2 regions of the Micromonospora sp. CPCC 205539 genome follow, and region 2 is predicted to be linked to the other one. Evidence: riboswitches for the same ligand, from Rfam matches in the RefSeq annotation. Region 2 holds a riboswitch; the other holds the start of a gene.

Region 1 (5,717 bases), on a different contig from region 2:
TGGAGTTGGTGGAGTCACCGGCCGCGCCCGGGAAACCGCCGTGCCCCTTTTGCGCCGCGGCGATCCAGGCCAGCGCCTTGTCCACGGCGGTGGTCGCCGCCTGGTCGTCGGTGAGCATCGCCAGGGCCATCGCGGCCATCGCGGTGCTGTCGACGTCCTTGTCGGCATCCGCGGCCGGGATGAGGCTGGGGAACGACCCGTCGGCGCGCTGCAGTCCCTTGAGGAACGCCACCGGCGCGGCCGCTGCCTCGCCCTGACCGGCCCGAAGCTGCGCGATGACGCCCAACGACTGCCCGAACACCGAGGTGGCGTACCGGTAGTTGCCGGCGCCGGCGCAGCCGGCCTGTGCGTCGAGCTTGGCGCACGTCACCTCGTGCAGCGCGGCGATCAGGTCGTGTCCGCCGAAGGCTCGGGGGTCGTACCCGGCGACCTGCGCGAGCAGCGCGACCTTGCCGATCGCGCCGCCGGCGGCGTAGTCGGTGCCGATGCCGAGCCACGTGTCCACGGTGAACCCGCTGTCGCCGACCGCACCGCCGCCGCGGATGAACTCGACGATCGCCCGCAGCCGGGTGTCGTCGCCACCGGTGGCGGCGAGGGCGTACGCCCCGTCGATGCTCATCCCGAAGTCGGGGTAGCCGGGGAACGACTCGTAGTATTTGCCGTCGATCAGGTTGCTCGGCGCGACGAGGTAGGTCACCCCCTTGACCAGGTCGGGTTTCGGCCCGGCCTGCGGGGGGCCGCCCAGCGGGTGGGTGAGGGCGGCGAGGTTCGTGCCGGCCAGCGCGAGTGCGGCCGCGCCGGTGGCGGCAAGGTCCGCGTCCGGGTTGGTCGGGTCGGGGTTCAGGCCGCCGCCGCTGACGATCCGGCCGACCAGGAAGCCGACGGCCGTGGCTGCCCGGTCGGCGGTGCCCAGCACGGCCAGGGCCTGCGCGGCGTGGCCGGTGGCGTAGGTGTCGGTGAACCCGGCCCCGGTGTACGGCTGGTACCCGCCGTCGGTCTGCTGCGCGCTGGTCAGGAACGTCCTCGCCGAGCCCAGCGGCTTGTCCTGACCGCCGAGCGCGTGCAGCGCCAGGACGGTGAGGCCGGTGGCGGCGAGGTCCGGGTCACAGAGTTCGTTCGGGGCGAGCCACACCCCGGCGAAGGACCCGTCGGCACACTGCTGCCCGCTCAGGCGGGTGACGGTCGCGGTCGGCGGCGTCACGCCGGCCCGCTTGAGGGCGAGCAGCGCGCTCGCGTGGGTCTGCGGTCCGTACGAGCCGGCGAAGTCCCCGGCGGCAGCGCAGCCGGCGTCGAAGTCGGTCTCGGTGCACACCCGGTCGGTGAGCGTGGCGATCAGGTCCCGGCCGCCGAACGCGCGCGGGTCGCTGGCGGTGATCGTGACCAGCAGCGCGAGATTGGCGGCGTTGGCCGTGTGGGGCACGGCGGAGACGCCGTTCGGGAAGATCGTGGCGTCGACGTGTCCCCGCAGGTAGTCGACGATCTTCGTGAGGGTCGGGTCCTGCCCGCCCGTCGCGGCCAGGGCGGTGGCGACGGCGATGGTCCGCTGATAGTCGACCGCCTCGAACGCCTCGTTGTAGACGTGGTCGCCGTCGGTGAGCTGCCCCACCAGATAACTCGCGACGGCCTTGACCTGAGCCTCGGTCGGCGCCGCCGGAGGGTCGGTGGGCCCACCCGTCGCGGTCGGCGTCGGAGTCGGCGTCGAGCCGTTCGCGCGGACCGAGGCGGGCGTGAAGCTCGGCGCCCCCGTCGTGCCACCGATGTCGGTGCCGCCGAACACCCACGCCTCGACCTCACCCGGAGCCGGCCGCTGCGTCATCGCGCCGAACGCGCTGTACGTCCAGTGGTCCTGCCCGGCCGGCGCGATCCAGTACGACCAGTAGGCCGATGCCGGTGGCGTCAGCTCGCACGCCTCGTCGGCGGGGGTGGGGTGTTCCGCGCCGGCGTCGAAGTCGGGTGAGCCGATCCGGCAGATGAACCCGGGGCCGTCGTGCATCGTGCCGGTCGTGGTGAATCCCGCTTCGTGCAGCAGGTCCAGACCGGTGGTCGGGGTGGCGTCGCAGCCCCGCAGCACGGACCCGCCCCACGCTCGGAAGTCGACCGCGACGATCGCGCCCTGGGTGTTGGTGCAGGCGTCCAGCGGATCGGCGTTCGCCGGACGGCTCGGCGCCACGAGCGCCAACGCGCCGATGATCACGGCGGCGGCGATCGCCGACCACAGCACGTGAGCACGCGTTGTGCGACTGACCAGTGGGGACATGGTGACTCTCTCGGGGGTAGCGGCGCAGGCGCGGACGCGGACCCCGGGGACGAGTCCCGGAAACCTGGCTCCGCGCCGTGTACCTCGACGACGCTGCGGTGCACTATCCAGCCAGGTAATCCGACTCGTCCCGGTACGGGACCTACGGCTGCGGGCCAGTGCCGGACTTTGACCGGCTTCCCCTGACTGCTGGATCGGCGCCATCGGACCACAGCGGCGACACCGCCGTCAACGTGAGGCCGTGTCACGTACCTAACAGCGCGCGGTGGGGTCTTCGTCCCTTACCGTGACGGCGTCATCGCGTGGGGGAACCCGGTGGAATTCCGGGGCTGACGCGCAACGGTGAGGACGGCCCGTCCGTCCACAAGCCCGACTACCCACGTGGTGACGCAGCACCTGCGGTATCCGTCCCACGCGTCCTGCGGCCGGCCCGCCCCGCTCCGCCGGCGTCGCTGCCGGGCTCCGGGTCGAGGCAGTCGTGCCCCGCACCCCAAGGAGACCCATGTCCTCCCGCCCTCGCTCCGGCAACCGCCGGAAGCTCCTCGCGGCCACTCCCCCGGCCGCACTTCTCGCCACGCTGCTCGCGGTCGCGACCGGTGCCACTCCGGCCGCCGCGACCTCGACCCCGGCGCAGATCACCACCGCCAAGACCAACGGCGTCGCCTACCTCCGGACGCTGCAGGCCGCTGACGGCGGCTACGCCACCGGCGGGCTGTCCAACGAGTGGGCGTTCAGCGCGTTCGCCCCGGCCGGCGTCGCCGCCGTGGACGTCTACCCCGCGGGCGACACGACGAAGAACGCCCGGACCGTCTACCGCAACCAGCTCTCCGCCGCGTCCTGGCCCAGCGCCTCCCCCGTGGTCACCGACTACGAGCGCGGCCTCCTGAACGCGTACGCCGCCGGCATCGACCCCGCCCGGGTCTCCCCCGCCCGCAACCTGGTCGCCGACACCATCGCCTACTGGCAGAGCGGCTCGGCCGGCTACTACGGGCCGCCGGCCAACTTCAACGGCACCATCTTCGCCACCCTCGCCCTGGCCGGTGCGAAGACCCAGACCGGCGCCGCCCGCGTACCGCAGGCGCTGCTCGACCTGTCGGTCACCCGGATCCGCAACAACCAGCACGACGACGGTGGCTGGACCTTCAGCCAGGCTGAGGGCAACCCCACCAAGCTCGCCGCGGCCAGCGACATCGACATGACCGGCGCGGCTCTGGCCGCCCTCTGCGTCGCCGGCGTACCCAACACCGACACCGACGTCGTCCAGGCGAAGAACTTCCTCAAGGGCAAGCTCGTCAACGCTTCCGGCGCGTTCAGCTCGTCGTTCGGCGGCAACACCGACTCCAACGCGTGGGCCCTCTCCGGGCTCAACGCCTGCGGCATCCCCAGCCAGGGCAGCGACTTCACCACCGTCGCGGGCAAGACCCCGATCGACTTCCTGCGCGCGCAGCAGCTCGCCGGCGGCGGGTTCAAGTACCTGACCACCAACACCACCCCATCGGCGTACGCCTCGATCGACGCGGTCCGCGCCCTGGCCGGCGGCGGCTACACGGCCGCACCGCCGACGCCGGTCACCGCCGGAGCCCCCACCTGGGTCGCCGCCAGCGGATTCACCGCAGGCACCGCCACCCGGCTCGCCGTGATCATCGACAACGGCAGCGGCACCATCAAGCCCTGCGCGGTCACCCTGACCCCGACGGCCGCCACCACCACGCTCGGCACCGTCCTGGACGCCGCCATCGGCACCGCCGCACCCAGCGGCTGCGTCACCGCGGTCGACCCCACCAGCGGCACCGGCACCATCACCTCGATCAACGGCCTCGCCAACAGCGGCACCTCCACCTGGAAGGTCGCCAAGGACGGCGGCGCGCTCGCCACCGCGACCCGCGGCACGACCGTCGCCGTGGGGGACACCATCTACCTGCGCTACGGCGCCTGACCGACGCGCTGTACCGAGGTGTGGCCAGCGGCGCAGCGCCGCTGGCCACACCTGCGTCGGGTCTGCCGCCCGACCTATTCGTCGACCCACTCGAGCAGGTCACCCGGCTGGCACTCGAGCACCCGACACATGGCCTCCAGGGTGCTGAACCGGACAGCTTTGGCCCGACCGTTCTTCAGCACGGCCACGTTCGCCGGTGTGAGCCCGACGCGCTCGGCGAACTCCCCCACGCTCATCTTGCGCTTGGCCAACTCGACGTCGATGCGCACGACGATGGGCATCAGATCACCGCTTCCATGTCGGTACGCAGCGTGGTGGCCTGCCGCAGCAGCTCGCGCAGCACCACCATCAGGAGCCCGAACACGGTGACACCGACCGTCAGCAGGAACAGCACCATCGGCAGCCCTGGATCATCGGCGTTGAACCCGACCAGCAGGAAGACGGTCACGAGCACCAGCCAGGCGGCCGCGATGGCCCATACGATCGCATCCACCCACTTCAGGGACGCCTCGGTGAAGATGCGGTCGTTCTTGACCAGGGTGAGCAGTTTCCAGGTGGCCACGATCACCACCTGCACGCACAGCACCCAGAACACGGTCACGGCGGTCAGCGGCCACCGGAGGTGGGCGTCGTTCGGCGACTCCTTCGCCATGTAGGCGAACTGCCCGGGCAGCGAGAGGGTCTGGAACACGACCAGGATCCCGAACAGGAGCACGAGGAAGACTCGGAGCAGGGCTACGGCCCGATGCTTGACAACCATGCATCGAGTTTCGCTCGTTACCTATCGAAAGTCAATCGGTTCCCTGGTCGTCGTGGGCGTGCTCCGCCGCGAGACGGCTACACGAGCGAAAAGACACGTTCCTCCGGCTCTACGACCGCGGCCAGGAACGCCCCCGGCACGAGGGCCGAATCGTCAGCGCGGATCGCGTCGGCCTCGAAGGTGGTGAACCCGGCACCACTGATCCGCAGGCGGAGTTTCAGCCCGGACTCCTCCCCGTTCGAGTGGTCGGCCACCGCGAGGATCTCCGCCGTCGCGGCGACACCGGCAGCGGCGAGCCGCCGCCCGTCGCGTCGCGAACGAGCTACCAGGCGCAGGCCCCAAACGCCGAAGCCACCGCCGACGATCGTCGCCAGCAGGCCCCCGACGAGCAGGCCCCAATGGTCCGTGGCAGACAGAGTCGCGCGCTGCGATACGGCGACGAACAGCAGGACCGGGCCGGGCAGACAGATCGCCAGGAACATCACTCGGCACAGCAGTGCGCCGATTGGACCGATCTGCGTCTCCGCCTCCCGGGGCCCGGTCGTCATTGCCACACCCTAGTGCGGGGTCTCCTTCAGCCCTCGCCCCCGATCAACTGCCGAGCGTGACGTGGAGGACCCGTTCGTCGCTGTTGTTCGGGGTGCTGTCCTTGTCGCCGAGGTTGGTGGTGGTGAGCCACAGCCCCCCGTCCGGAGCGGGCTCCACGGTGCGCAGCCGACCGTAGGTGCCACTGAAGTACGTCTGCACGTTGGTCAGGCCGCTGC
Region 2 (5,717 bases):
GCCGGTGTCGGGCGGCGGCCACCTGTCGGGCGATCTCCGCGTCGGCGTCGGCCCAGCTGGCGGCGAAGCCGGCCGGATCGGCGTCGGCGGCGAGCCGGCGGCGGACCACCTCGACCCGGACCTCGGGATCACGGCTGGCGCCGACCTCGACGGTGAGCCCGAACCGGTCCAGGAGCTGCGGGCGCAGCTCCCCCTCCTCCGGGTTCATGGTGCCGACCAGCAGGAACCGGGCCGCGTGACTGACCGAGACGCCCTCCCGCTCGACGTGGCTGCGACCCATGGCGGCGGCGTCCAGCAGCAGGTCGACGAGGTGGTCGTGCAGCAGGTTGACCTCGTCGACGTAGAGCACGCCCCGGTGGGCGGCGGCGAGCAGCCCAGGCTCGAAGGCGCGTACCCCCTCGCCGAGGGCCTTCTCGAGATCCAGTGCGCCGACCACCCGGTCCTCGGCGGCGCCGACCGGCAGCTCGACGAGGCGGGCCGGCCGGGTCTCGGCGGCCGCACCGGCGGGGTGTGGGCCGTCCGGGCAGGCGGGGTCTGGCTCGGCCGGGTCACAGCCGAACCGGCAGCCGGCGACCCGGGACACCGGGGGCAGCAGCGCGGCCAGGGCGCGGACGGCGGTGGACTTCGCGGTGCCCTTCTCGCCCCGGACCAGCACCCCGCCGATCGCCGGCGAGACCGCGTTGAGCAGCAGCGCCAACCGCATGTCGGCCATGCCGAGCACGGCACTGAACGGGTAGGTCACGGTCACTGGGCCTTCTTTCGATCGCGACTGCGGGGCTCGCAGAACCGGCTCACTCCTCGCGCTCACACCCGGTCCTCCAGGTCACCCTCGCTGGCCAGGTACGTGTCGCGCAGCCGGTCGAGGGTGGTCTGCTCGGGTTTGGCCCACAGCCCCCGGTCGGCGGCCTCCAGCAGCCGCTCGGTGATGCCCCGTAGCGCCCACGGGTTGGACCGCTCCAGGAACTCGCGGGTGGTTTCGTCGAAGAGGTACGCGGCGGCCAGGTGCTCGTACATCCAGTCGTCGACCACGCCGGCTGTGGCGTCGTAGCCGAACAGGTAGTCCACGGTGGCGGCCAGCTCGAACGCGCCCTTGTAGCCGTGCCGGCGCATCGCGGCGATCCACTTCGGGTTGACCACCCGGGCCCGGAACACCCGTCGGGTCTCCTCGCCCAGCGTGCGGGTGCGCACGTCGTGGGGCATCGCCGAGTCACCCACGTACGCCTCCGGCGAGGCGCCCGTGAGGTGCCGGACCATCGCCACCATCCCGCCGTGGTACTGGAAGTAGTCGTCGGAGTCGACGATGTCGTGCTCGCGGGTGTCCTGGTTTTTCACGGCCACCGCGATCCGGGCGAAGGAGCGTTCCATGTCGGCCCGCGCCTCCCGCCCGTCCAGCCCTCGGCCGTAGGCGTAGCCGCCCCAGACCGCGTACACCTCGGCCAGGTCGGCGTCGCTGCGCCACGTCCGGGCGTCGATCAGCGGCAGCAGCCCGGCCCCGTACGCCCCGGGTTTGGAGCCGAAGATCCGGGCGGTGGCCCTTCGCTCGTCGCCGTGCTCGGCGAGGTCGGCGCCGACGTGTGCCCGGACGTAGTTCTCCGCGTCCGGCTCGTCGAGGGCGGCGACCCGGCGTACGGCGTCGTCGAGCAGCGCCACCACGTGCGGGAACGCGTCCCGGAAGAAACCCGAGATGCGGACGGTGACGTCGACGCGGGGCCGGCCCAGCTCGGCCGTCGACACCACCTCGACCCCGGTCACCCGCCGGGACCGGTCGTCCCAGACCGGCCGGCAGCCCAGCAGCGCGAGCACCTCGGCGATGTCGTCGCCCTGGGTTCGCATGGCGCTGGTGCCCCACACGGTCAGACCGACCGAGCGGGGGTACGCGCCGGTGTCCGCGAGGTGCCGGGCCAGCAGCGAGTCGGCGAGGGCCACCCCCACGTCCCAGGCGTTGCGGCTGGGGATGGCCTTGGGGTCGACGGAGTAGAAGTTGCGGCCGGTGGGCAGCACGTTGACCAGGCCCCGGGTGGGTGACCCGGACGGCCCGGGCGGCACGAACCGGCCGTCGAGCGCGCCGAGCGTGTGGGTCAGCTCGTCGGTGGTCCGGTCGAGTCGGGGCACCAGCTCGGTGGCGGCGAAGTGCAGCACCGCGGCGACGTCCGGGATCGACCGGCCGGTGACCTCCTCGACGACCGCGTCGACGGAGTCGGACGCCCAGCCGAGGGTCTCCATCGCGAGGACCAGCCGACGCGCGACCGCCTCGATGAGGTCGACGGCGTCGGCGGCGGTGCCGGCCGGTCCGTCCACGACGTCGGTCAGCCCGGCTGGCGCGCTGATCCGGGCGCCCGGTTCCGCGAGCAGCTCCTGCTCGTTCAGCCCGTACGCGGCCGCGATCGCCTGCCGTAGGCCGGGCAGGGCGCGGGTGCCGCCCCAGATCTGCGGGGCGCGCAGCACCGCGAGGACCAGGTTGACCCGCGGTTCGCCGGTCGGTACGGCGGCGAGGATGTGCAGTCCGTCGCGGATCTGCACATCCTTGACCTCGCAGAGGTAGCCGTCGAGGTGCAGCACGAACTCGTCGAAGTCGTCGGCGGCCGGCATGGCGTTGGCGTGCAGGTCGTGGTGCAGCTCGGCGGCGCGGACGAGGTCCCAGATCTGCGCCCGTACGGTGGGGACCTTGGCCGGGTCGAGCGCCTGCACGGTCGCGTACTCGTCGAGCAGTTGCTCCAGCTTGGCCAGGTCGCCGTACGTCTCGGCGCGGGCCATCGGCGGCACCAGGTGGTCGATCACGACGGCGTGGGCGCGCCGCTTGGCCTGGGTGCCCTCGCCGGGGTCGTTGACGATGAACGGGTAGACCAGCGGCAGGTCGCCGAGGACGGCGTCCGGTGCGGAGTCGGCGGCCAGCCCGAGGCCCTTGCCGGGCAGCCACTCCAGGGTGCCGTGTTTGCCGAGGTGCACCACCGCGTCGGCGCCGAAGCCCCCGTCGGTGACCGGTGCGGCCAGCCAGCGGTACGCGGCCAGGTAGTGGTGGCTGGGCGGCAGATCCGGGTCGTGGTAGATGGCGATCGGGTTCTCGCCGAAGCCGCGCGGCGGCTGGATCAGTAGCACCACGTTGCCGAACCGCAGCCCGGCCAGCACGATGTCCCCGCCGTCGGTGTAGAGCTCGCCCGGGGGCTCACCCCAGTGCTCGCGCATCCGCTCGCGCAGCGCGGTCGGGACGTCCGCGAACCAGCGCCGGTACGTCTCCCCGGGCACCCGGGCCTCGGCCGCGGCCAACTGCTCCGGGGTGAGCCATTCCACGTCGTGACCACCTGCGGCGATCAGCGCGTGGATCAGCGCGTCGCCGTCGTCGGGCACCGGTGCGTCGCCGAGGTGGTAGCCGGCGTCGGCGAACGCGGCGAGCAGCCGGACCGCCGAGACCGGGGTGTCCAGCCCGACGGCGTTGCCGACCCGCGAGTGCTTGGTGGGGTACGAGCTGAGGACCACGGCGACCCGCTTGTCGGCGTTGGGCACGTACCGCAGGCGGGCGTGGCGCACCGCGATGCCGGCGACCCGGGCGGCCCGCTCCTCGTCGGCGGCGTAGACCGAGAGCCCGTCGGCGTCGATCCGCTTGAACGAGAACGGCACCGTGACGATCCGGCCGTCGAACTCGGGGATCGCCACCTGCATCGCGGCGTCCAACGGGGACAGTCCAGCGTCGCTTTCGGCCCACTGCGCACGGGTGCTGGTCAGGCAGAGCGCCTGGATGACGGGCACGTCCAGGGCGGCGAGCGCGCCCACGTCCCAGGCGTCGGAGTCGCCGCCGCCGGAGGCGTCCGCGGCGACCGCGCCACCGGCGGCGAGCACGGTGACCAGCAGCGCGTCACAGCGACTGAACAGCCCGAGCAGGCCGTTGTCGGCGGCCTCGTGCGCGTCGGCGCCGGCAGTCTGGCCGTGCGGGTTGGTCGTCAGGCCGCGCAGCGAGCCGCAGAAGATCGGCAGCGGGTTGCCGCCGGCCGCCCGTACCGCGTCGGCCAGCACGTCGACGAAGGTGGTGTTGCCGGCGAGGGCGTGCGCCCGGTAGAAGACGATTCCCACGGTGGGCCGGTCCGGGTCGGCCGGGTTGTCGCCGTGCACGCCGTACTCCGGGGTGCGGGCGGGCGGGGCGAAGCCCTCACCGGTGAGCAGCACCGTGTCGGACAGGAACCGGGCCAGCTGCCCCAGGTTCTGCGGACCACCCTCGACCAGGTACGCCAGCGCCTGTGTGACCACCCCGGACGGCACGGTGGAGACGGCCATCAGCTCCGCGTCCGGCAGCGCCTCGCCGCCGAGCACGACCGCCGGCAGACCGGTGGCGAGCACCTGGGCGAGGCCGTCCGACCACGCCTGCCGACCTCCGAGCAGACGTACGACGGCGAGGTCGACCCCGGCGAGCAGGGCTGGCACCTCGTCGGCGGAGACCCGGGCGGGGTTGGCCAACCGGTAGTCGGCGCCGCTGGCACGGGCGGCGAGCAGGTCGGTGTCGGCGGTGGACAGCAGCAGGATGCGCACGGAAGGCTCCGGAGAGTGACGTCCCTGCCGCCACGCGGGCGACCTGGACGAGTGCGGGTGGGTGCGTGCGGCGTCAGCGCTGGCGTGCGCGGCTCAGCGGTGCCGGTGGCCGATGCGACCGACAGCCCGACCGAGGGCGGCGTGGTGTCCGCCATGCCAGCCGTAGCGATACTGATCGATGAATGAGACGCCGTGCGTCATCGGGTCCTCCTCGGGTGTCCACGCCCTGGGGTACGTCCCGACGGCCGAAGTATCCTGGCTTCCCGGATCGACGCTCTCCCCCGGCCTTCCAACCGCAGACACACGGCCGTGACTCGCGAGGGGGGATGACTCCCCGGTGACAGTGGCGGGACCGCGCCGGAATCACACCGGCTTCCTTCACTGCCGTCAGGTCGCGAATGCTGCCACACCCGTCCGAGGCCGGTCAACGGCATCCCGGTCGCAGCCATCGAGGAGTAGCGATTGCCGCGGCACTGCCTCGGGTTGCTGTCGCGCACCCTTTGCTCTGCTTCAACGGACGCAACAGCGCCGGAGCCAGATCGTTGCGCGGAACCGGTCTCAGCGTGCTCGGCGCTCCGGGTGCGCCCGGCTCCACACCCGCATCCGCTCGGGATAGCCGGTACGGCCCGCCTCGTAGAGCGGCACCGCGTGCTTGCGGGCGATGGCGCCCGCCGCGCGGGGCGTGCCGGTACGACGACGGATCCACTCGCCGTCGTGCGCGATCGCCACCACCGTGGTATCCGTCGCGGTGGTTTCCGGCTCGAGATAGAACTCCACCCCGTGCCGGCTGGCGATGAACGCCTCGAGTGCGGCGAGGTCGTCCCGGGTCGCCTCACGGTCCAGCTTCGTCGGGGTCGCCTCGCCACCCCGAGACCGCCGACTGAACCACCCCATGGCGCGTCCCCTCTCCCTCAAACCCCTACCAGTGCACCACCCCACCCTGAAACGACCCTGCACCCCACCTGTAAATCCCCTGACCCCCGCCGCTCGTGGCTGTGCCACTGCCGACTCCTCGATCACTGTGTCGTCAGCAGTTGTCCACGCCCGCCGGGGACCTGCTCACGACACAGTGATCGAGGGTGGCACGAGCGGCGGCCGGTTACGGGGTTGAATCTCATCGCCACCGGGCGGGCCGGACTGCTGTACATCATCCCGGGCCGCGGACCCACCGCCGCGCGCTGAGGCCGAGGTCGGCGCAG

The links. Region 2 has a riboswitch for cobalamin ahead of cobN (cobaltochelatase subunit CobN). Riboswitches for the same ligand answer to the same signal wherever they lie in the genome.
Region 1: linked by a shared signal. The riboswitch ahead of V6V47_RS00425 (prenyltransferase/squalene oxidase repeat-containing protein) and the one ahead of cobN (cobaltochelatase subunit CobN) in region 2 are both predicted to bind cobalamin.

What each region holds. Positions count from the first base shown of each region.
Region 1 covers NZ_JBAKHW010000001.1:87,437-93,153, forward strand. Annotated here, with positions in the region: gene V6V47_RS00420 (prenyltransferase/squalene oxidase repeat-containing protein) at 1-2,257, opposite strand, end outside; cobalamin riboswitch at 2,351-2,465, opposite strand; cobalamin riboswitch at 2,527-2,656, shown strand; gene V6V47_RS00425 (prenyltransferase/squalene oxidase repeat-containing protein) at 2,760-4,193, shown strand; gene V6V47_RS00430 (helix-turn-helix domain-containing protein) at 4,268-4,474, opposite strand; gene V6V47_RS00435 (DUF2975 domain-containing protein) at 4,474-4,953, opposite strand; gene V6V47_RS00440 (hypothetical protein) at 5,031-5,501, opposite strand; gene V6V47_RS00445 (lectin) at 5,545-5,717, opposite strand, start outside.
Region 2 covers NZ_JBAKHW010000005.1:54,610-60,326, forward strand. Annotated here, with positions in the region: gene V6V47_RS06710 (VWA domain-containing protein) at 1-808, opposite strand, end outside; gene cobN (cobaltochelatase subunit CobN) at 805-4,518, opposite strand; cobalamin riboswitch at 4,745-4,922, opposite strand; gene V6V47_RS06720 (hypothetical protein) at 5,077-5,412, opposite strand.